Linked DNA regions of Roseibium sp. Sym1. Each later gene encodes a partner of the first gene's protein in a complex. Links are inferred from orthologs where the notes say so. Each region holds a gene or a part of one and is shown on either strand. Other genes may lie near its edges. The genes, in order: eno and O6760_RS21435.

Region 1 (10,512 bases):
TCCGAAGCTCAGTGTGATCCCGTCGCGGAGGTCGTGGACGTCCTGCAGATACCGGCGTTCCTATGCCGTCAGACGGACCTGCTCGTCGCGGCCGCGAAAACCGGGCGGGTCGTGAACGTCAAGAAAGGACAGTTCCTGGCACCCTGGGACATGAAAAACGTCCTGATGAAGATCGTGGAAACCGGCAACCCGAACGTCCTGTTGACGGAACGGGGCGCCAGCTTCGGCTACAATACTCTCGTGAGCGACTTCCGGGCCTTGCCGATCATGGCCGAAACCGGCGCACCGGTGGTTTTCGATGCGACCCATTCCGTGCAGCAACCGGGAGGCCTTGGTGGCTCCTCGGGTGGAGACCGGCGCATGGTGGCGGTCCTGGCGCGTGCAGCCGTGGCGGTCGGGGTAGGCGGGCTTTTCGTCGAAACCCATCCTGATCCGGACAATACAATTTCCTCTGACGGTCCGAACATGGTTCCGTTGAAGGACCTCAAGGCCTTGCTGTCTCAATTGCAAGCGCTCGACAACGTCGTCAAGACCGACACGGCAACCGAATAAACCCAGTCAGCCGCGCGTTTCGCGCGGCTTTCTCATAAGGAGCTGTTGCTCCCGCAATCGAGCCGGATCTCCGGCATTCCTCGCAACCGGACACAATCCGGCACACCTCAGTTCAGTACCATGCCACAAGGGAGTTTCTTCCATGACCGCCATTATTGATATCGTCGGCCGTCAGATCTTTGACAGCCGTGGTAACCCGACCGTTGAAGTCGACGTGTTCCTCGAAGACGGCTCCTTCGGCCGTGCCGCAGTTCCGTCTGGCGCCTCCACCGGCGCGCATGAGGCCGTGGAACTGCGTGACGGTGGCGACCGCTACATGGGCAAGGGTGTCCAGAATGCGGTTGATGCCGTGAATGGCGAGATCTTCGAGACCGTCGGTGGTCTTGATGCGGAAGACCAGCTGCAGATCGACCAGGCCATGATCGATCTCGACGGCACCGCAAACAAGTCCCGCCTGGGCGCCAACGCCATCCTGGGTGTTTCCCTGGCGGTGGCGCGCGCGGCGGCCCAGGCGTCCGGCCTGCCGCTTTACCGTTATGTCGGCGGCACCTCCGCCCGCACCCTGCCGGTGCCGATGATGAACATCATCAACGGCGGCGCTCATGCGGACAACCCGATCGATTTTCAGGAATTCATGATCATGCCGGTCGGCGCCGACAGCCTCGGCGACGCTGTACGCATGGGGTCTGAAATCTTCCACACGCTTAAAAAGGCCCTGAACGCGGCTGGTCACAACACCAATGTCGGCGACGAGGGCGGCTTCGCACCGAACCTGGAATCCACCGACGCGGCCATCGGCTTTGTCATGAAGGCCATCGAGACCGCCGGCTACAAGCCGGGTGAAGATGTCTACCTGGCGCTGGATGCGGCGTCGACGGAGTTCTTCAAGGACGGAAAGTATGTTCTGGAAGGTGAAGGCAAGACGCTGGCACCTGAGGAAATGGCACAATACCTTGCTGACCTGGTTGCCAAATATCCGATCATCTCCATCGAGGATGGTCTGGCCGAGGACGACTGGGAGGGCTGGAAGGCCACCACGGATCTCATCGGCAACAAGTGCCAGCTGGTCGGTGACGATCTGTTCGTGACCAACTCCGAGCGCCTGCGCAAGGGCATCGGCATGGGCGTTGCCAACTCGATCCTGATCAAGGTCAACCAGATCGGCACCCTGTCTGAAACCCTTGACGCGGTCGAGACCGCCCACAAGGCGGCCTACAGCGCGGTCATGTCTCACCGTTCCGGCGAAACCGAAGACAGCACCATTGCCGACCTTGCGGTCGCGACGAATTGCGGACAGATCAAGACCGGTTCGCTGGCACGGTCCGACCGGCTTGCCAAATACAACCAGCTTATCCGTATCGAGGAAGAACTCGGTCCGCAGGCCATCTATGCCGGCCGCTCCATCCTCAAGGGCTGACACACCCATTGCCGGCATTGGCCGGCCCAAAACTGAAAAAGCCCCGCAACTTCCGCGGGGCTTTTTTTGCGCTGGTGTCGGGCGGCTATTGCAGGGCCGCGGCCTGAGGATTGGAACGGGTTTCCTCCGCATGGAGAAGAGCGGCCGCAAGAGTTTCGGCCTTCTCTGCACCGGCCAGGACAAAACGTCCGTCGATGATAAAGCAGGGAACTCCGGTTATCCCGGACTCCTGCGCATTGCGGATCTGAGCGACAACCTTGTCGAGATCCGTTTCTGTTTCCAGAAGCTGCTCGACCAGGTCATATTGCATGCCGGCCTCCTTGGAGATGCGCACCAACGTCGACGATTTCGTGAGATCTTCACCGTCGAGAAAATAGGCCTTGAACAGGCGTTCGACGACCTCGTCCTGCAAATCGTCGTCGCGGGACCACAGGATCAACCTGTGACAATCAAGCGTGTTGGGTGACAACTTGATGTCTTCAAAAGCGAAGTCGATGCCTTCTTCCTTGCCTGCCGCGCGGATTTGGCTGTAAACGGCGCCAGCCCTTTCCAGACCGCCGAATTTGTCGCTCAGGTACTGCTGTCTGTCCTTGCCGGCCGCCGGAAGCGTGGCGTCCAGCTGAAACGGGTGCCAACGCACCAGAACATTCAGCTGCGGCACCTTGCGCAAGGCCGCTTCCAATCGCCTCTTTCCGATATAACACCACGGACACATCACGTCCGAAACGACATCAACGGTAATTGGGGCTGCTTCGGTCATGCGATTTCCTGATTTCCGGACTGATGTTCCAAGGCTAAAGGCTCTGACACAATTTCCAAGCCCGTTTTCATGGCAACGTTAAGGCAAGCCGCCCGCAAGCCTGCAACCTTCCAGTCTCAAAGAACGGTGTGGGACAGGATCGAATTTATCCGCTTCTGCAAACGGGCGGTCCCTTCCTCGTTCTTGAGCACCGCAACAGGACCGAGTTCCTTTACAAGGCACACCAGGTCCTCGTCCCGGCTGGTTGCGTCGGCGATCGAAAGCAAGGTCGCGTTGATTTCCTCCAGTTCGTCCGAGGAACTGACCTCTATACCGAAATTCTCCGGCTGCAGCCGCATCTCCCAGAGGTCAAGCCCGCGTTCCGCCAGCGCATTGCTGCAGGCTTCCAGATAGTTTGTGTATTCCACGACGCCAAGACCGCCGACAGTCACTTGCTGACGCAGCCAGACATGGCTTTCGGCCAACACACGATCGGCGAGCCGGCGCCGCTTGCCGAACCGGATCGCCGCATAAAGCCGCAGAACCAGGGTTTCCTTTCGGTTTTCTCCGACCAGCACGTCCGATGCCCCGTTACGGAACAAGAGCACCAGGTCCTCCTCTCGCTCGCACACGGCAAGAACCGGCAGGCCGGCGAAGCGGGAGTCTCTCCTGATCTGTTGCATGTAAAAGACGGCGTCATCAAAGGGAGCGTCGATCACGACCGCGTCAAACGCCCGTTTCGACATGAATTCGACGGCCATGTTACCGTCGAAAGCGCCAACCACTTCGACTTTCTGCTCGCTGGCGTCCTGCCATTCCAGGAACCGGCCACTCAATCCCACGACCAGGAGACTGCTTGACCCGGAATGGTGAGGTGCTGTTCCGAAACCGGGAATGCGGCCGAAGATGCGCCGGCGAAGCTGAGCTTCCTCCGAGCGCAGCAGCGCGCGCTGATGGATGCAGATCAACATCAGCAGCACTTCGTCGGGGACGATCCGGTCGATGATTGCCGTTGCCTGCAGATTGTCGGGCAACAGGTCGTCGCTGCCGGTCAGAACGTAGAACGGCACTTCGCAGACGAGCCCGCGGACTTGTGGAAGCAACCAGTCAAAAAAGGCATCACGCTGACTGTCTTCCAGACAGGTTATGTCGACAACAACTGCCGCGGGCAGGGCGGTGGGAAGCCGGCTGCGCCGTTCAAACATATTAACAAGCGATACGTCCAGATCCTCTGGCGCATCCCCACTGTCACTTCGCCGGGGTCGACGCCCGGCATACCAGTAAGGACCGCGCCACGAGAGCGAGGTTTCTACATCCATTCCCTGTCCCCATCTATGCCACGGCTGCAGGCAGGCGCTGCGTCCGCATGGTCAGCCGTTCCCGGCAGATGGTTCCATCCGAGTTCCGTGGCAATGTCTGTAAAATCAGCACACGATGGGGGATCTTGGCAAGGTCTACGCCTTCGGCATCCAGATAGGCAAAGAAGGCACCAGCATCCGGTACATGGCCTGGCTCGGGAACCAGAGCCGCATACATCCGCGCACCAAGCACCGGGTCCTCGACAATGAATGCCGCCGCCTCACGAATGCCGGGATAACTTGCATAGACCACATCAACCGTCTCGAGGTTGCCTGTTCCAAGGGCGTATTGTCCCGGAATCCCGAAACCTGAAATACCGCCTTCGGTGAGCTCGACCTTGATGTTGGTATTAAGGTATCCCGTGCCTTCCCAACGCACCCGGCGCTGCTCACCGTTGAGCGTGCGCCAGCCGATGTCGGGAACCATGGGTCCTTTCACCAGGAGCGTCGGCGTTTGCGTTTCGACCTCATCGGTCACCGCGATTTCGAGAAGGGCTGGCCCGCTTTCGCACCCGTTCGGCCCGCTATGCTTTCCCAGCGCTGTCGCCTTCATCTTGGCGGAGGGACCGCGTGCCTTCGCAATCAGCGCGAATTCATCGGCAATATGAAGATCGACCAGGCGCCGCCGGGCCACGAAGGTGGTCGGATGAGGCGCCGCGATGTTCCAGGCAGCCAGCAACGTGGTCTTGGTGTTGGTCAGCTTCCGGTCGAGGGTCTGCGCCAGCGGACCCGGTGTCATGACCACATCCGCCTCGACCTCGTTGGCATGCGCGGCGAGGTTGGCGAGGGAAGTTGGGTGGTGCAGATGAAGGGTGCCACCCGTCGCCAGCCAGGGAACCAGCCCGCCACCGAGGCCGGTGAGGCCGCTCAGGGAGTAGGGCAGGACAAGACTGCCGCCTTCCTTGAAATGCGCTTCGTTCACGACCATCTGCGCCGCGGATGTCCAGTGATTGTGGCTCCGGGAGACCGGCACGTTTTCCTCTCCGCTGCGGCTCCAGCAGATCGTGGCCACATGATCCGCCGCGTCGGGGCGCTCACGAGGCGTGAACTTCAACTCGTTGCCCATTTCGGCAAGCATCGGCCCGAGTTCGATCAATCCGTCGGGGACATCCTTGCCGAGCCCGAACACGAAACGCAGCGAAAACAGATCGGCGGCAACATCCCGTGCGGCGACGCCGACATCACGGGTTTCGACCCTGTCTGCCGCCACAAACCCCTTGGCCCCAATCGAGTTCAGGGCTTCGAGAACGTTTTTCTGGCGCCAGTGCAATGGAAGCGGCGACAGGATCAGGTCAGCGCGCAACGCGGCCAGAACGGCGATAACCGTGTCGACCGTGTTGGGCGCCTGAAGACCGATGACGTGGTCGGCTGCCAGTCCGACGGTCTTGTAGAAGGCCGCCAGCCGGTCAATTTCACGGTCGGCCTCGCCATAGGTCAGCTTTCTCGGCGTTCCGCCGGTCCATGTCGCGCGGTCGGGCGCGTCCACAAGCGCCAGGCGGCCAGGGTATTCGGCAGCTGTCCGGCTGAAGAGTTCGTCAAGCGGCACATCGGACCAGGCTCCGCTTTCGTGATACTCCTTCGACAGGTTTTCTTGGGTGGCTTTCATCGTGATTTTCGTCCATTGGTCCGATTATTGAGCCGCAGCAGACCACCAGGTGTCATATTCATGGCCGTAAAGCGAATCCTGCTGCGGGGGAACAACCTTGTTCCAATACGCAACCCAATCCTCAGATACATGATAGAGAGGCACGGCATAGGCGCCCGAGATGAGCACGCGATCGAACGCCCTGACGGCGTCGACAAACTCCTCCCGGCTGCGAGCCGCGACAATTTCATCTATGAGTGCATCAATCGCCGGTTCCTTGGCGCCGACAAAATTGAAGGATCCTTCGGCGTCGGCGGACTTGGAAGACCAGCGCCCGTATTGCTCCGCCCCCGGTGACAGCGATGCGTACCAGGTGTTGAACACCATGTCGAAGTCGCGCTTGGTGCGCCGATCCTCGAACTGGGACGGATCGACACTTCGCACGCTGGCCTCGATACCGAGAAGTTCCAGCGTCTTGATATAGGCGAGGGCGAGCTTCTCCTCGTCTTCGTTCTTGGCAAGAATTTCGAAGGTCAGCGGTTCACCGCTGTCCTGATGCACCAGCTTGCGGTCCTTCAGTCCATACCCTGCCGATCCGAACATGTTGAGCGCTTCGCGAAGGACCTTTCGGTCCTGACCGGACCCGTCCGCATCCGCGGGACGCCAGGTCCCCGCCATGACGTCCGGATCAACAACGCCGGGGAAGGGCGCCAGCAGCTCCTTTTCGCGATCGCTGGCCGGATGCCCGATGGAGGACAGGTCCGAATTGTCCCAGTAGCCGGCCGTCCGCTTGTAAAGGCCGTAATAGAGATTTTCGTTGACCCATTTGAAGTCGAAGAGCATGCGCAGCGCCTTGCGCGTGTTGACGTCCGAAAACTGCGCCCGGCGGGTGTTGAACGCGATGCCGCTCATCGGGGCGGGAATGCCAAGCGGCAGATCCCGCTTCACCACATCGCCATTTTCGGCAGCGGGAAAGTCGAACCCTGTGGCCCAACGGGCGGGATCGCCGAATTTCAGCGCAGTCACAAGTCCCTTCTTGAAGGCTTCCTGAAGCGTTGTCTCGTCGCGGAAGTACTCGATGCGGATCTCGTCGAAATTGTCGAAACCGGCTTTCACGGGCAAATCCTTGGCCCAATAGTCCGGGTTCTTTTCATAAACGACCAGACGACCCGGCTCGATCGTCTTGAACGTATAGGGCCCGGTCCCGACCGGCGGGGTCAGTGTCGATTTGTCGAACGTATCGAAATCGGTGTGTTTCTTGGAATAGATCGGGGCAAGGGCAATCAGCAGCGGCAGCTCCCGGTTGTCGCCGTTTTCAAAGACGAGCTTCAGCCGGTTGGGCGCCGTGACCTGCTTCTCCTTGATCGCCGCATACCAGTTCCGGTAGGGCGGCCGGCCCTTGGCTTCGATCACTTCCAGAGAAAAGATGACGTCCTCGACAGTCACGGATGACCCGTCCGAGAACTTGGCATCGGGATTCAGTTCGAACTCGATCCATTCCCGGCTGTCCGGCATGCGCACCCGCTGAGCCAGCAGGCCGTAAAGCGAAAACGGCTCGGCGTAGGAACGAACCAGCAGGCTTTCCAGGATATTGTTGCCGAACTCCCTTTCACGCATGCCGCGCGCAGATGTCCATCCGCCCTGGACGATAAAGGAATTCAGGCTGTCGAAGGTTCCTTGAACGCCAAGGGTGATGCTCCCCCCCTTCGGCGCCTCCGGATTGACATAGGGAAAGGCCTGTCCCTCTTCCAGGGCCGGTTGTCCGTGCATGGAAATGGCATGCGTCCAGGGAACGCTCTCGTCGTCCGCCCGCGCAAAAGACGCCGGAAGACTGACGCTCAGCACCACCGCCGCGGTGACGGCAGCCAGTTTCCTGGTGCTTTTGAGAAAAAAACTGGAGACAACCGCATTACACATGACCACCGCCCGAGATTCTGTTGATTCTCAGCGGCCAGAGTACCACAGGGACAATGCAAACGCCCCCAAAGCAACCAACAATCAGCAAGATATTCAGTTTTGAATAGGGTCACCGGCCTGCGTTGCAAATCGGCCACCCTCTTGCCCAAATTAAGTGTCTTACCATGGTTTCACGGTTCGAATGTTCTGACGGGCCTTGCGGTTGATAGCGGAATGCCTCAGAACAACGCGAAAGTTTCATACACGCACGATTGAGGACGTTTCGATGAAGAGTGTTTTGAAAAGAGGATTGACCGGATGCGCGGCCGGTGCGTTCCTGGCCCTGTCTTCTTTTGCAGGTGCTCCCGCAATCGCCCAAGAAGAAAAGAGCCCTTGGACGAAGGCGTGTAACACCAATCCGAATACGCAGAAGGAAATCTGCTTCATTTCGATCGAACTGCGCACCAACACGGGTCAGTTCCTGAGCAACATCGCAATTCAGGAAACCGAGGGTGAAGCCCGCAAGAAACTGCTGGTCGCCGTTCCGACCGGCGTTCTGATCCAGCCGGGCGTGCGCATCCAGATCGACGACGGCAAGCCGGTACAGGGCAAATACAGCATCTGTGCTCCGAACGCCTGTTACGCGGAACTGGCAATTGATGAGTCCTTCATCAACACCATGAAGCAGGGTGGCGAGATGATCGTCGCGCCGTTCAACCAGCAAGCCAAGGAAATCGTCTTCAAGATGACCCTGATCGGCTTCACCAAGGTGTATGACGGCGAACCGATGAACCTCGCCGAGCTTCAGAAGCGCCAGGAAGAACTGCAGAGCGAACTTCAGAAGCGCGCGGATGAAGCCCGCCAGAAGCTGATCGACGCCCAGAACCAGTAAAACGGCATCCACTGCCGGAAACGAACAAAGGCCGGATCCTCATCGGATCCGGCCTTTTTCATGAAAACGGGATGTCGGACTAGTGAATCTCGACACTGCGCGGCAGATAGGAGCCGTCGGTCTGTTCCTCGAAGATCTCCTCGACCTGGGGATGGCGCACCGGCTCGCCCGTCATGTCGGGCTCGAGATTCTGCTCGCTCACATAGGCAACATATTCAGTTTCTTCATTTTCAGCGAGAAGATGATAGAAGGGCTGGTCGCGCAGCGGCCGCACGTCTTCCGGGATCGCATTCCACCACTCTTCCGTATTGCTGAAGGTCGGATCGACATCGAAGATCACGCCCCTGAAGGGGTAGATACGGTGCCGGACGACCTGACCAATTCTGAATTTTGCCGTACGCATGGTTCTTCGTCCGCTTAGTGCATGCAATGCCGGGATACCGTTTTGGCTGCCTGCTTGCAAGCGTTGTAACATTAAACATTAGACGCGGAGCCTTGCGAATTTCTAAAGACCGTATACGGCAGCCTGCTCCTTGTCTTTCGAGGCAACCAGTCGGGCAAGGTCCACAATGACCTTGGCCTGTTTCCAGGTTGCATCGTCCTGCATCTTGCCGTCGATCATGACCGCCCCGGTGCCGTCCGGCATGGCCTCGATGATCCGCTTGGCGAAGGTCACCTCCTGCGGGTCCGGCGAGAACACCTTCTTGGCAATGTCGATCTGGGTGGGGTGCAGGGACCATGCCCCCAGGCATCCCATGAGAAAGGCGTTCCGGAACTGGCTTTCACAGGCCGCGGTGTCCGAAAAGTCTCCAAACGGGCCGTAGAAGGGTTTCAGACCGTGGGCGAGGCACGCATCGACCATCTTGCCGACGGTGTAGTGCCACAGGTCCTGTTGATACGCCGTCCGCGCCCCGTCGGTGCCCGCGTCCGAGAGAACGGCATAATCGGGATGCCCTCCGCCGACGCGGGTGGTTTTCATTCCGCGCGAGGCGGCAAGATCCGCAGGTCCCAGGCTCATGCCGTGCATGCGCGGGCTTGCGGCCGCGATGTCCTCGACATTGTTGACGCCTTCGGCCGTTTCCAGGATGGCGTGGATCATCACCGGCTTGGTCAGCCCGGCCCTGGCTTCCAGCTGCGCCAGCAACTGGTCCAGGTAATGAATGTCCCAGGCTCCCTCGACCTTCGGCAGCATCACGACGTCAAGCTTGTCGCCGACCGCCGGTACGATTTCCAAGAGATCGTCCAGGAACCAAGGGCTGTTGAGGCAATTCACCCGTGTCCAAAGACCCGTTGAACCGAAGTCGTTGTCCTGTGCCATCTGGATGAAGCCCTTTCGAGCATCCGTCTTGGCTTCGGCCGGGATCGCGTCCTCCAGGTTCCCCAGCACCACATCGACCTTGTTGATGAGCTCCGGCACCTTGGACCGCATCTTCTCGATATGAGGCGGCACGAAATGGATCATGCGCTCCAGCGTGACCGGGCGTTCACGGAACGGCGCCGGAGCACCGATGGCGAGCGGCTTGTAGTAAGCGCTTGGGGTTTTCATGAAACGGCTGTCCTCCACCTTTTTTTGAAGATGTAGCTATAGCGCCAATGCTGCGCTGCAACCATCCCCCGAAAGGAGGACCGGGACAAGGTCAGTCCTGTGAGGCGATGGAATTCATTCCCGCGGCACGCCGGGCCTGTTTCTGGGCAGAAGTCTTTCCAGGAGGAGCCCATTTCTTGTGGATCCACATCCACTGTTCCGGTTGTTCCCTGATCCAGCTCTCGAAGATGGTGTGGATCTGAGCCGTCGCGGTTTCGATATCACGCTCGCGGTCTTCGGTCACCGGAACGGAAATGGCCCGGCCTTCAATCTCGAAATTGACACCGGTCTTGCGGACCACGCGGCCGAGCACGATCGGCACGTTGCAGGCGCGGGCGAGGGACGCCGGCACCGGATTGGCATAGGCCAATCTGCCGAAGAAAGGCACCTTGATGCCGCGGGTCTCCCTGAGGTCGCCCATCATGGCCACAACGCCGCCGGTCTTGAGGGTCGAGAGGATCTTGCGGGCGGTCTGGTGGCTCTTCGAC
Region 2 (11,094 bases), 410 kb from region 1 along the record:
GCGCCGCCCCGTTGAAATCCGGGATCAGTAAAGCCCGCTTGTTCCGTTGAAGACGGCGCCGGCGGCTTCCGGCGACACTGCGGTGGGCACACCCATGGAGCTCTGGAAATCGATCACCGAATAACTGTCGTTCGGAGCCATTCCCGGCTTGAACGCTTCCAGAATCGCACCAGGTGTCCCCGGTGCAGCCCTTTGGCCCGTCCTGCGGTTGATGGCGATCAGCTGAAGTCCCTTGGGCACGCGGAACTCCACCGGCGGTTTTTCCGCGAGCGCCTGCTTGACGAAGTTCACGAAGATCGGAGCGGCAACCTGGCCGCCTGTGGCACCACGTCCCATCGGCTTGGGATTGTCGTAGCCGACGAACACACCGACCGCGAGATCCGGGGTGAACCCCATGAACCAGGCGTCTTTCTCGTCGTTGGTGGTTCCCGTCTTGCCGGCGACCGGGCGTCCGACGGCGCGAACACGCGTTGCCGTGCCGCGCTGGACCACGCCTTCCATCATCGAGGTGATCTGGTAGGCCGTCATCGGATCGAGTACCTGCTCCCGGTCATCGATCAGCGACGGTTCGCCCTGCCCTTCCCAGATGTCCTGGGTGCAGCCGTCGCAGATGCGGCTGTCATGCTTGTAGATCGTGCGTCCATAGCGATCCTGGATCCTGTCGATCAGGGTCGGACGCACCTTCTTGCCGCCATTTGCGATGGTCGCATAGGCGGTGGTCAGACGCAGCACCGTGGTTTCCCCGGCTCCCAGCGACATGGACAGCACCGGAAGCATGTTGTCGTAGATACCGAACCGCTTGGCATACTCGGCCACCAGCGGCATGCCCATGTCCTGGGCAAGACGCACCGTCATGACGTTTCTGGACAGTTCGATGCCCGTGCGCAAAGTCGACGGACCGTAGAATTTGCCGCCATAATTCTGCGGACGCCAGGTTCCCAGGCCCGGCCCCTGGCTGATTTCCAGCGGCGCGTCCATGATCACCGAAGACGGTGTGTAGCCGTTGTCGAGAGCCGCTGCATAAAGGAACGGCTTGAAGGACGAACCGGGCTGGCGGTAGGCTTGGGTGGCGCGGTTGAATTCGCTCTGCGCGAAGCTGAAGCCACCGACGAGTGCCAGAACACGCCCGGTATAGGGATCCATCGCAACCAGCGCGCCGGAGACCTTCGGGATCTGGCGCAACTCGAAGGTGCCGGGCGCGACATCGCTTTCCTGAACGTAGACCACATCGCCCGGCGCAAGAACGTCGGACACGGAACCTGGCGCCCTCCCGTTGACCCGGGCCCATTTCATGGTTTCAAGAAACAGCGCACCGGTCTGGCGTTCGTCGGACAGCTTTCCGCTGACCAGGTTTTTCGGCTGAATGCCAACCTGTGCCTGGTCGCTGCCGCTTTCCAGAACCACGGCGAGCTGCCACTCGGGAATGTCGCTGAGCGCCTCGACCTTGGCAAGGTCCACGCCCCAGTCGGCGCCAAGAGTGATCCGGTCGACCGGTCCCCTCCAGCTGCCGCGCTTGTGATCGAAATCGATCAGGCCGTCCATCAGCGACTTGCGCGCCAGTTTCTGCATTTCCGGATCCAGGGTCGAGCGCACCGACAGCCCGCCCTCGTAGAGACGCTTGTCGCCAAAGATATCGGCAACTTCGCGCCGGACCTCCTCGGTGAAATACTCGGCGGCAAACAGCCGCGAGCCGGTTTCGCGCGGCTTGACCACGATCGGCTTCTGCTTGGCTTCCTCGCCGTCCTCCGTGCTGATGTAGCCATCGGCCATCATGCGGTCGAGCACGTAGTTGCGGCGCGCGATCGCCGCTTCGGTCTTCCGGTAGGGATGATAGTTGCTCGGCCCCTTGGGCAACGCCGCCATGTAGGCGATCTCTTCGAGCGTCAGTTCATGCACCGACTTGTCGAAATAGATCAGCGAGGCAGCGGCCACGCCGTAGGCGCCGAAGCCGAAATAGATCTCGTTGAGATAGAGTTCGAGAATCTCGTCCTTGGTGTAGGCCTGCTCGATCCTGAGCGAGAGGATCGCTTCCTTGACCTTGCGCTCGTAGGCGGCGGAACGGCGTTGGCGCTCTTCGCTCACGAGGTCCGACAGGAGAAAGTTCTTCGCCACCTGCTGGGTGATGGTCGAAGCGCCTTCCGGGCGCCGTCCGGAGCCGTAGTTCTGAACGAGCCTCACGACCGCACGGGCAATGCCTTCCGGGTCCACCCCGATATGTTTGTAGAAGTTCTTGTCTTCCGCCGCGATGAACGCCTGCTTCACCCGGTCTGGAATCGCCTGGATCGGCAGGAACATGCGCCTCTGTGTCGCGTATTCGGCCATCAGGCTGCCGTCCGCGGCATGAACGCGGGTCATGACCGGAGGCTCGTAATTCTTCAGCGCTGTATAGTCCGGCAGATCCTCTGAAAGGGTCTGCAGATACATCCACACGCCGGCCGCAATCAGAAGCGCGAACACCGCCCCGATTCCGAACAGGTAGCCAAAAAACTTCACCAGGAATTTCATACCGCGGGCTCGTCTTTCCCCGTCTTTGAATCAGTCTGAGATCGTTGCGCTCAGTCGTCTCCGGCTTTTAACACGGAAACCTGAACACGGCACGCCCAGATACCGACTGTCGCACAAACTTGTCCGCCTTCCTCGTGCACTAATATGGCGATGCTGAGGCAATTCCGGCACGACCCTCCGGTTTTACAAGGCAATTCAATGTTTTTACTGCGATGGTGCCTCTTGCTGTCGGGCCAGCCGGGGCCTGAAAAACCCGTGCACGGCCTCCGTCATGGCACTGGCCATGCGCTCGCGCCATTCGTCTGAGATCAGAAGTTTCTCGTCATGTTCGTTCGACAGGTAGCCGAGCTCCACGAGAACGGAAGGCACGTCGTGCGCCTTCAGCACCCGGAAACCCGCCGACCTGTGCGGATTGTTGATCAGCCGGACGGCACTTTCCAGCTCGCTGACGAGAGACCGCGCGAAATAGACCGAGAATGACCGCGTCTCCCGGCGCGCAAGGTCCAGCAGGATATCGGTGACATCGGTAGGCTCCTCGTCCAGATCGACACCTGCGATCACGTCAGACATGTTTTCCGAAACGGCGAGATCCTCGGAAAGCTGGTCGGAGGCCTTGTCCGAGATTGTGTAGACCGTCGCACCACGCGCGAATTTCTGCCCGCGGCGCACGGAATCGGCATGGATCGAGATGAACAGGTCCGCTTCCAGCTCGTGACCGATCTCCACACGGCGCGACAGCGGCACGAACGTGTCGTCATCGCGCGTCAGTTCCACCGTGTAAAGCCCGCTTTCGTCGAGTTTCGCCTTCAACAGATTTGCGAAGTCCAGCACGATCGCCTTTTCCAGCGCTCCATGAACGCCGGTTGCGCCGCTGTCGATGCCGCCATGGCCGGGATCAAGGACAATCAGCGGCTTGTCCTTTTCCTTTGGATCCGTCAACCGGTCGCTCTTCGGCGCAGGTTTCGTGACCTGGGCGCTTTTCTTCACCTTCGATGATTCGACAAATGCGTCGAAATCCTTCGCGGACGAACGCACAAGATCCACGACCAGGCGGGCCGGCTGATCGTCAACGGCAGGCAGAAAGAAGGTCTTGTCGACCTTGACCGGGCCGGTCAGATCCATGACGACGCGCGACTTGCCGGTCGCGAAAAGGCCGAAACGCCAGTCGCCGACAAGGCCCCGCCCCTCCTTGCCGGCATCGGCCGGAAGGGAGAAGGTCACCTCCGGCAGGTCGATGATCAGCCGGTACGGGCTGGGCAGTCCCGAGATAACAGGTGTGACCTGACGGTCCATGTCGAGCACGAATCGCGTCCGCGACTCGTCGCCGGCCACCCGAGCCCCGGTGACGACCGGCTTGTCCGCCTCGGCAACCGCCGGCCCCGCCTGTGCCGATATGGCAGCCGCCAGCAGGGCGAGGACCATCGCCAAGCGTCTCAACAGACGTCCACCGCTCATCAGACCAAGATCCACCTGGGGTTTTGTATCACGTATCAATTCAATTGTTCCGGCCATCATGCTTTTGAACCGTGTGGCGGAGAACACGCCCGCCCTGTCATACGCCAACCGCGACCAGAGGAAAATGCCTTATCCAATTCACATTGCTTGCAATGCGGCGCGGCGGAACGTAATAGTACCTTACGGATTTCGGTTTGATACCGATACCTTCCCGGATGGCGGACATGGGTGTCTATCCACAACGTCATCGCATTCCCAGGCTTCCGGGCAGCAGGACAGAGGCCGTCCTGATGCTCCGCGACAGCGTCTGGAAGGCGGCGGAAAAGGTATCGGCACCTCTTTGAGACCGCCCCGCCTCGCAACGTGATGCCCTGATCAATTGGCAGTTTTTCCGGCGAGGTTCGCGGCGGATATGAAAAAGGGCGAACCCTTCCGAAACCGGATGCAGGTCAAGCGGCGAAGCCAAACCTGCACACCGGACAACAGTACAACGACTTAACTCAAGGGCCTGCGTTGCCCCGAAGGACCCGCGCGATGCACATGGTGATCGACATTCAGCAAGGAACCGCTTTTGCGGCCGCTTGCGTTGATCATACGACCGCGCCGGGCGCAGACGCCCTTGCACATCTTAGCAAAACAAGTACGGCAGCCATCCTCCTTTCGGGCGATGCGCGTTTTGCATACGCGCCCATGAGCGCTGCCGTGGAGACGTTCAATAATGGCAAACAAAATGCTGATCGACGCGGGCCACCCGGAAGAGACCCGGGTTGTCGTCGTGCGTGGCAATCGGGTTGAAGAATTCGACTTCGAGGCAGCAAACCGAAAGCAGCTGCGCGGGAATATCTATCTGGCGAAAGTAACGCGGGTCGAGCCTTCGCTTCAGGCAGCTTTCGTCGAGTATGGTGGAAACCGGCACGGGTTCCTCGCTTTCAGCGAAATTCATCCAGACTATTACCAGATCCCGGTCGCCGACCGCGAAGCCCTGCTCGCGGCCGAGGCTGCCGATCGTCAGCGTGACGATTCGGACGCGGACGAGAAACCGAAGCGCCGGCGCCGTTCCCGCGCCGCGAAGAACGAGGCAGCCGCCGAGACCGTCGCCAGCGAAAAAATTGAAGACGACGCGTCCGAGGACGCGGACGGCACCGCAGACGCCGCCGGTGACGAAAACGGCACCAGCGATGTGAACGAACAAGCCGCATCCGGTGACGAAGCCGAAGATGCGTCCGTGAGTGCGCGTTCCGACGACGAAACCGGCGACGCCGACGAGGACGACGCCGACGCCAGCGCCCAGGAAGACGAAGACGACACCGAAGAGGTCGAAGCGGCTCCGACCCGGGCACGTGGTCGCCGCCGCCGCCGCAAGAACGATGACGACGATGACGGCGAATCCGATGACGACGCGGTCGAGTCTGTCGGTGCCGAAGACGCCATGGAAGAAGTTCCGGAGCGTGTCGTACCGATGCGCAAGCAGTACAAGATCCAGGAAGTCATCAAGCGCCGCCAGATCATTCTGGTGCAGGTCGTCAAGGAAGAACGCGGCAACAAGGGCGCGGCCCTGACAACCTACCTGTCCCTGGCCGGCCGCTATTCCGTGCTCATGCCGAACACCGCGCGTGGCGGCGGCATTTCCCGCAAGATCACCCAGCCGACCGACCGCAAGCGTCTCAAGAAGATCGCCTCGGAACTGGAGGTGCCGGAAGGCATGGGCGTGATCCTGCGCACCGCCGGTGCCAGCCGCACGAAGGCCGAAATCAAGCGCGATTTCGAATACCTGATGCGGCTCTGGGAAAATGTCCGGGAGTTGACCCTCAAATCGAGCGCCCCAAGCCTCGTCTACGAGGAGGGCAGCCTGGTCAAGCGCTCGATCCGCGACCTTTACAACAAGGACATCAACGAAGTCCTTGTGGCCGGTGACGAGGGCTACCGCGAGGCGAAGGACTTCATGCGCATGCTCATGCCGAGCCATGCCAAGAACGTCCAGCCCTACCGGGACCCCTCGCCCCTGTTCATCCGCTATGGCGTCGAACCACAGCTCGACGCGATGTTCTCGCCACAGGTGACGCTCAAGTCCGGCGGCTACATTGTCATCAACCAGACCGAGGCGCTGGTCTCGATCGACGTGAACTCCGGCAAGTCGACCCGCGAGCACAATATCGAGGACACGGCACTTCAGACCAACCTGGAGGCCGCGGAAGAGGTTACCCGGCAGTTGCGTCTGCGTGATCTGGCCGGCCTCGTCGTGATCGACTTCATCGACATGGAAGAGTCGAAGAACAACCGGTCCGTCGAACGCAAGCTCAAGGATTGCCTGAAGAACGACCGGGCCCGCATCCAGGTCGGCCGGATCTCTCATTTCGGCCTTCTGGAAATGTCCCGCCAGCGTATTCGCACGGGCGTTCTGGAAAGCTCGACGACACCCTGTCCGCATTGCCAGGGCACCGGCATGATCCGCTCGGTGGAATCGGTTGCCCTGCATGTGCTGCGGTCGATCGAGGACAACCTCCTCAAGGGGGCCTCGCACAACCTGATCATCCGCACCACCACCCAGGTGGCGCTCTACATTCTCAACCAGAAGCGCACCAACCTGGTCGATCTCGAGACCCGTTTCGCGATCGAGATCGAGGTGCACGCCGACGATATGGTCAACGGCCAGCTTTATGTGCTCGAGCGTGGTGCTGCGGTCGACCGGGACCGTTTCCCCACTCCTTCGCCGACGGTTCAACCCGACACGATCGAGATCATCGACGAGGAAACCGAACAGCCCGACGACTACCTGGAGAGCGCACAGGACGACGATTCCGAGGGCGATGGCCGCCGCCGCCGCCGCCGCCGCAAGCGCCGGAGAGGCGGTTCGGACAATCAGCAGGACGATGGTGACAACCGTCAGGCGTCCGCGGGTGACGACGAAACCGACTCCGACAGCGCTCAGACTCAGGACGCCCGCTCGGAAGACGACGACAGCTCGGACGACGAGCCCCGCCGCAAGCGCCGTCGTGGCCGCCGGGGCGGTCGTCGTGGCCGCCGCAACGGCGAAGGTGACAACGCTGCAGCCGAGGCCGGTGACGCACAGTCCGCCGACGACAGCAATGCCGACGCCGAACAGCCGCAGGATGAAGCCGAACCCGCCGTCGCAGCGGAAATGGATGCATCCGAGCAGTCGGCCGAGCCCCCGGCACCGGCCGTCGAGGACGCAGATGCAGCAAGCGCGGCCTCTTCGGAAGAAGGCAACGAAGCCCCTTCGGAGTCTCCGGCAGACGCCACCACGGATGCGTCCCCGACCGAAGGGGAAGTTGCCGCGGAGTCCGAACGCGATGGTGAGGTTGCTACCGCAGGAGAAGAGGACGGCGATCAAGGCACGATTGTCGTGGAGACACCGACCTCCGAACAGCCAGTCGCCAACGAGACCGCGGAAAAGGCCGAGGAAGCAGCGTCGGCCGAACCGGTCGTGACCAGCGAAACTTCCGGTAACGAGCAGGAAGAAGACAAGCCGAAGCGCGTCGGCTGGTGGCAACGCGGCCGCTCGTTCTTCTGAGCCTGAGGTTTATCTGACAAGAGGAAAAGGCGGCCACCGGCCGCCTTTTCTGTCTGGTTCCGGCTTGCGCCGAACCATCCGGCCGTCAGGTGAGGAAACGGGACAGGCGCTGCAACGCCTCCTGCATGTCCTCATGCGCACCGGCGAACGAGAACCTCAGGAAATCGTGACCGTGGACCGGGTCGAAATCAACGCCGGGCGTTGCCGCGACACCGGCTTCCTGGAGGATCTGCCGGGCGAATGCGAGGCTGTCGGAGCTGAACCGGCTGATATCGGCATAGATGTAGAACGCCCCGTCGACCGGCAACAGCCTGTCGAGCCCTACGCGCGGCAGTCCGGACACCAGAAGATCGCGATTGGCCGCGTAGACGGCCTTGACGGCTTCCAGTTCCTGCACGGCGCCAAGAGCTGCGGTGGCCGCGATCTGCGAGAGTTCAGGCGGCGAGATATAGAGGCTCTGAGCAATTCGCTCGGCCGGACGAACCAGTTGTTCCGGCAGAACCATCCAGCCGATGCGCCATCCCGTCATGCAGTAATATTTCGAGAAGCTGTTGATGACGATGACGTTGTCCGACGTTTCCAGCGCGCTTTTCTGGCCCGCCGCATAGTCCAGGCCATGATAGATCTCGTCCGAGATGAACCAGATGCCGGCCTCTTCGCAATAGCGGACAAGATCATCCAGCGCTTCCGGGGTCATCATGGTCCCCGTCGGATTGGCGGGACTTGCCACCAGCACGCCTTTCACGGGGCCTTCCGCCTGTGCCCTGTCCAGAAGATCCGGTGTCAGGCTCCAGCGCGTTTCCGCACCTACCTCGATCTCCACCGGCACCAGTCCGAGGGCTTTCAGGATGTTGCGATAGGCAGGATACCCGGGCGCGGTCAGGACCACCCTGTCTCCCGGGTCGAAGGCGGCGAGAAACGCCAGGTTGAAGCCGGCCGAGGAACCGGTCGTCGCCATGATCCGTTCGACGGGAACATCGACCCCGTAGGTGCTCCTGTAATGAACTGCAAGCGCCTGGCGCAGCGGCGCGATCCCGAGAGCCTCCGTATAGCCGAGCCGGCCGTGTTCCAGGGCCAGGCGGGCGGCCTCCAGGGCGGCCCCCGGTGCCGGCGCCGAGGGCTGGCCCACTTCCATGTGTATGATCTTGCGCCCCTCGGCCTCCAGTCTTGCCGCTTCGGCCAGAACATCCATGGCAATGAAGGGGGCGACATCGCTGCGGCGGGAGGGCTGAAACGCGCTTTTGGTCATGGTGTCCTGCTGATACGGCTCGAAGGGACCTCCCCTATCGCGAATTTTCCGGCGCGATGCAACGCGAATGGTCGCCGCATGTGCCGGTATCGCCGCCCTCCGGCACCGTTTCTGACCTGTTTGTAATCCGGGTATTCTTGACCCGAACCACGGCACTCCATACCTTCGCCACAGAAAAGAACGATGAGCGTGGATGGCGCTCCTTGAGATCAGTGGAGAATACGAACCTTGCCGCGCACCCTGTCTGGTTCCACCCCGTTGCGACCCAAGTCCGGTTTCAGTCCAGTCCGGAAAACCATGGCCTCCGTCCTGTCCATGGCACTGCTGCTGCCGCTGGCAATCACGCCGGCTGCGGCGCAACGCGGAAAACTGCCCCTCGTGCGGGACGCGGAGGCGGAAGCCCTGCTGCGCGACTATGCCAAACCGATCTTCAAGGCAGCAGGAATTGCCAACTCGGAACCTGAGATCATCCTGGTCAATGACAAGAGCTTCAACGCTTTTGTCCCGAACAGCCGGCGCATGTTCATAAACATCGGCGTCCTGATGGAAGCCGACACTCCCAGCGAGGTCATCGGCGTCATCGCACATGAAACCGGCCATATCGCGGGGCGCCACCTTGTGCGTCTGCGCAGCGCGGCCGCGAATGCCCAGATCATGTCCGTGATCGGCATGATCGTCGGGGCCGGTGCCGCTGCGGCCGGTGCGGCTTCCGGCTCCGGCGGCGTGGCCTCGGGTGGTGGTGCCCTGATCGTCGGCGCCGGTTCTGTGGGCCAGCGTTCCCTTCTGTCCTACCAGCGCGGCGAGGAAGCCGCCGCTGACCGGGCCGCCTTGCGCTACCTGAATGCCACCGGCCAGAGTGCCCGCGGCATGCTCAAGACCTTCCAGCGCATGTCCGAACAGCAAATGTTCAAGAGCCAGTATGCGGACCCTTACGCACAAAGCCACCCGATGGCCCAGGACCGCTACAACGGTCTCCTGCGCGACGCCCAGAAATCGAAATATTTTGATCAGCCGGAGGACTATGTCCTGCAATACCGGCACGAGCAGGTGCGCGCAAAGCTCTTCGCCTACACCAGCCATCCGTCCGCAACCCTCAGGGCCTACCCGCGCAGCGACAAGAGCCCGGCCGCCCAATACGCTCGTGCGATCGCCACGATGAAGAGCCGCGGCAAGGGAGCGGTCAAGGAAATCGACGCACTGATCCGCAGCCAGCCGAACAATCCCTACTATTACGAACTCAAAGGCCAGGCCCTTCTGGAAGGCGGGGATCCCAAGCGCGCCATCGCGCCTTTCCGCAAGGCACTTTCCTTCAAGCCGAACGAGCCCCAGTTCCTGGTCTGGCTGGGTTATGCGCTGGTCGCCTCGAATGACAACGCGAGGCTGCCAGAGGCCGAACGGATCCTGAAACAGGCCATTCAACGCGACCCCAACTCGGGCGTGGCCTACAGTCAGCTGGCGATTGCGCATGGCCGGCAGGGCGAGCGCGCCGAGGCGGATCTGGCGACCGCGAGGGGGCTCATGGTCACCGGCGATTTCCAGGCCGCGAAGCGTTACGCGGCCCGTGCTCAAAAAAGTTTGAAGCGCGGATCGCCGGCATGGCTTCAAGCGGACGACATTGTCGCGTACAACCCACCTAATCTACCGAATCGCCGATAAGACCTGTGACACGCATGGCGGCGGATCCCACGGAAACGAAAACGCCGCCCGAGGAGCCCCTGATGACCAACTCACTGCAAACGATCCGGCCCCTTTATCCGCCGGTGCTGATGCGCATCCTTTCGATCTGCGCGCTGCTTCTGTCCCTCCTGGCCCTGCCCGCTTCCGCACAGGACCGCGACCGCGCGGAGATCGAAAAGATCGTACGGGAGTATCTTCTGGCAAACCCGGAAGTGATTGCCGAGGCCCTGACGGAACTGGACCGCCGCGAGAAGGAAGCCGCCGAAGCCGCGCGCCTGCAGACCCTGACCGACAGTGCCGACATTCTGTTCAACTCCACACGCCAGGTCGTGCTCGGCAATCCGGAAGGATCCGTCACGCTTGTCGAGTTCTTTGACTACAATTGCGGCTACTGCAAACGCGCCCATGGCGACATGGTCAAGCTGATTGAAGGCAATCCCGATCTGAAAGTGGTCCTGAAGGAATTCCCGGTCCTGGGTCAGGGCTCGGTCGAAGCCGCACAGGTCGCCGTGGCGGTGAACTCCGTAGCGCCGGAAAAATACGCCGACTTCCACGAGGAACTGCTGCTCAGCCGCGGTCAGGCCAACCAGGCCAGTGCCCTGGAAGCCGCCAGCTCTGTCGGCATCGCCGAGGAAGACCTGCTCGCCGCCATGAAAACGGATGAGGCAGGACAAAC

Evidence for each region.
Region 2: the proteins of eno (region 1) and O6760_RS21435 are in contact, whole or in part, in a solved structure (PDB 2FYM), measured with the Escherichia coli proteins. The link is inferred for Roseibium sp. Sym1 from one-to-one orthologs.

Annotation. Positions count from the first base shown.
Region 1 is NZ_CP114786.1:5,084,617-5,095,128, reverse strand. The notes cover bases 1-2,831. They hold eno (phosphopyruvate hydratase), read left to right. Parts: upstream 1-694; coding sequence 695-1,969; downstream 1,970-2,831. Other genes in these bases: O6760_RS23725 (DsbA family oxidoreductase), read right to left, coding at 2,055-2,729; kdsA (3-deoxy-8-phosphooctulonate synthase), read left to right, coding at 1-552. In the rest of the region: O6760_RS23720 (hypothetical protein), read right to left, coding at 2,846-3,913; O6760_RS23715 (AMP-binding protein), read right to left, coding at 4,041-5,672; O6760_RS23710 (extracellular solute-binding protein), read right to left, coding at 5,697-7,568; O6760_RS23705 (invasion associated locus B family protein), read left to right, coding at 7,834-8,439; heat shock protein HspQ, read right to left, coding at 8,519-8,842; O6760_RS23695 (HpcH/HpaI aldolase/citrate lyase family protein), read right to left, coding at 8,945-9,985; O6760_RS23690 (lysophospholipid acyltransferase family protein), read right to left, coding at 10,077-10,512. UniProt on the Escherichia coli protein: Catalyzes the reversible conversion of 2-phosphoglycerate (2-PG) into phosphoenolpyruvate (PEP). It is essential for the degradation of carbohydrates via glycolysis.
Region 2 is NZ_CP114786.1:4,679,055-4,690,148, reverse strand. Bases 4,280-7,692 are described here. They hold O6760_RS21435 (Rne/Rng family ribonuclease), read left to right. Parts: upstream 4,280-4,678; coding sequence 4,679-7,492; downstream 7,493-7,692. Other genes in these bases: O6760_RS21430 (pyridoxal phosphate-dependent aminotransferase), read right to left, coding at 7,578-7,692. Outside these bases: O6760_RS21445 (penicillin-binding protein 1A), read right to left, coding at 25-2,496; O6760_RS21440 (N-acetylmuramoyl-L-alanine amidase), read right to left, coding at 2,710-3,960; more of O6760_RS21430, read right to left, coding at 7,693-8,741; O6760_RS21425 (M48 family metalloprotease), read left to right, coding at 9,039-10,397; O6760_RS21420 (DsbA family protein), read left to right, coding at 10,460-11,094. UniProt on the Escherichia coli protein: Endoribonuclease that plays a central role in RNA processing and decay. Required for the maturation of 5S and 16S rRNAs and the majority of tRNAs. Also involved in the degradation of most mRNAs.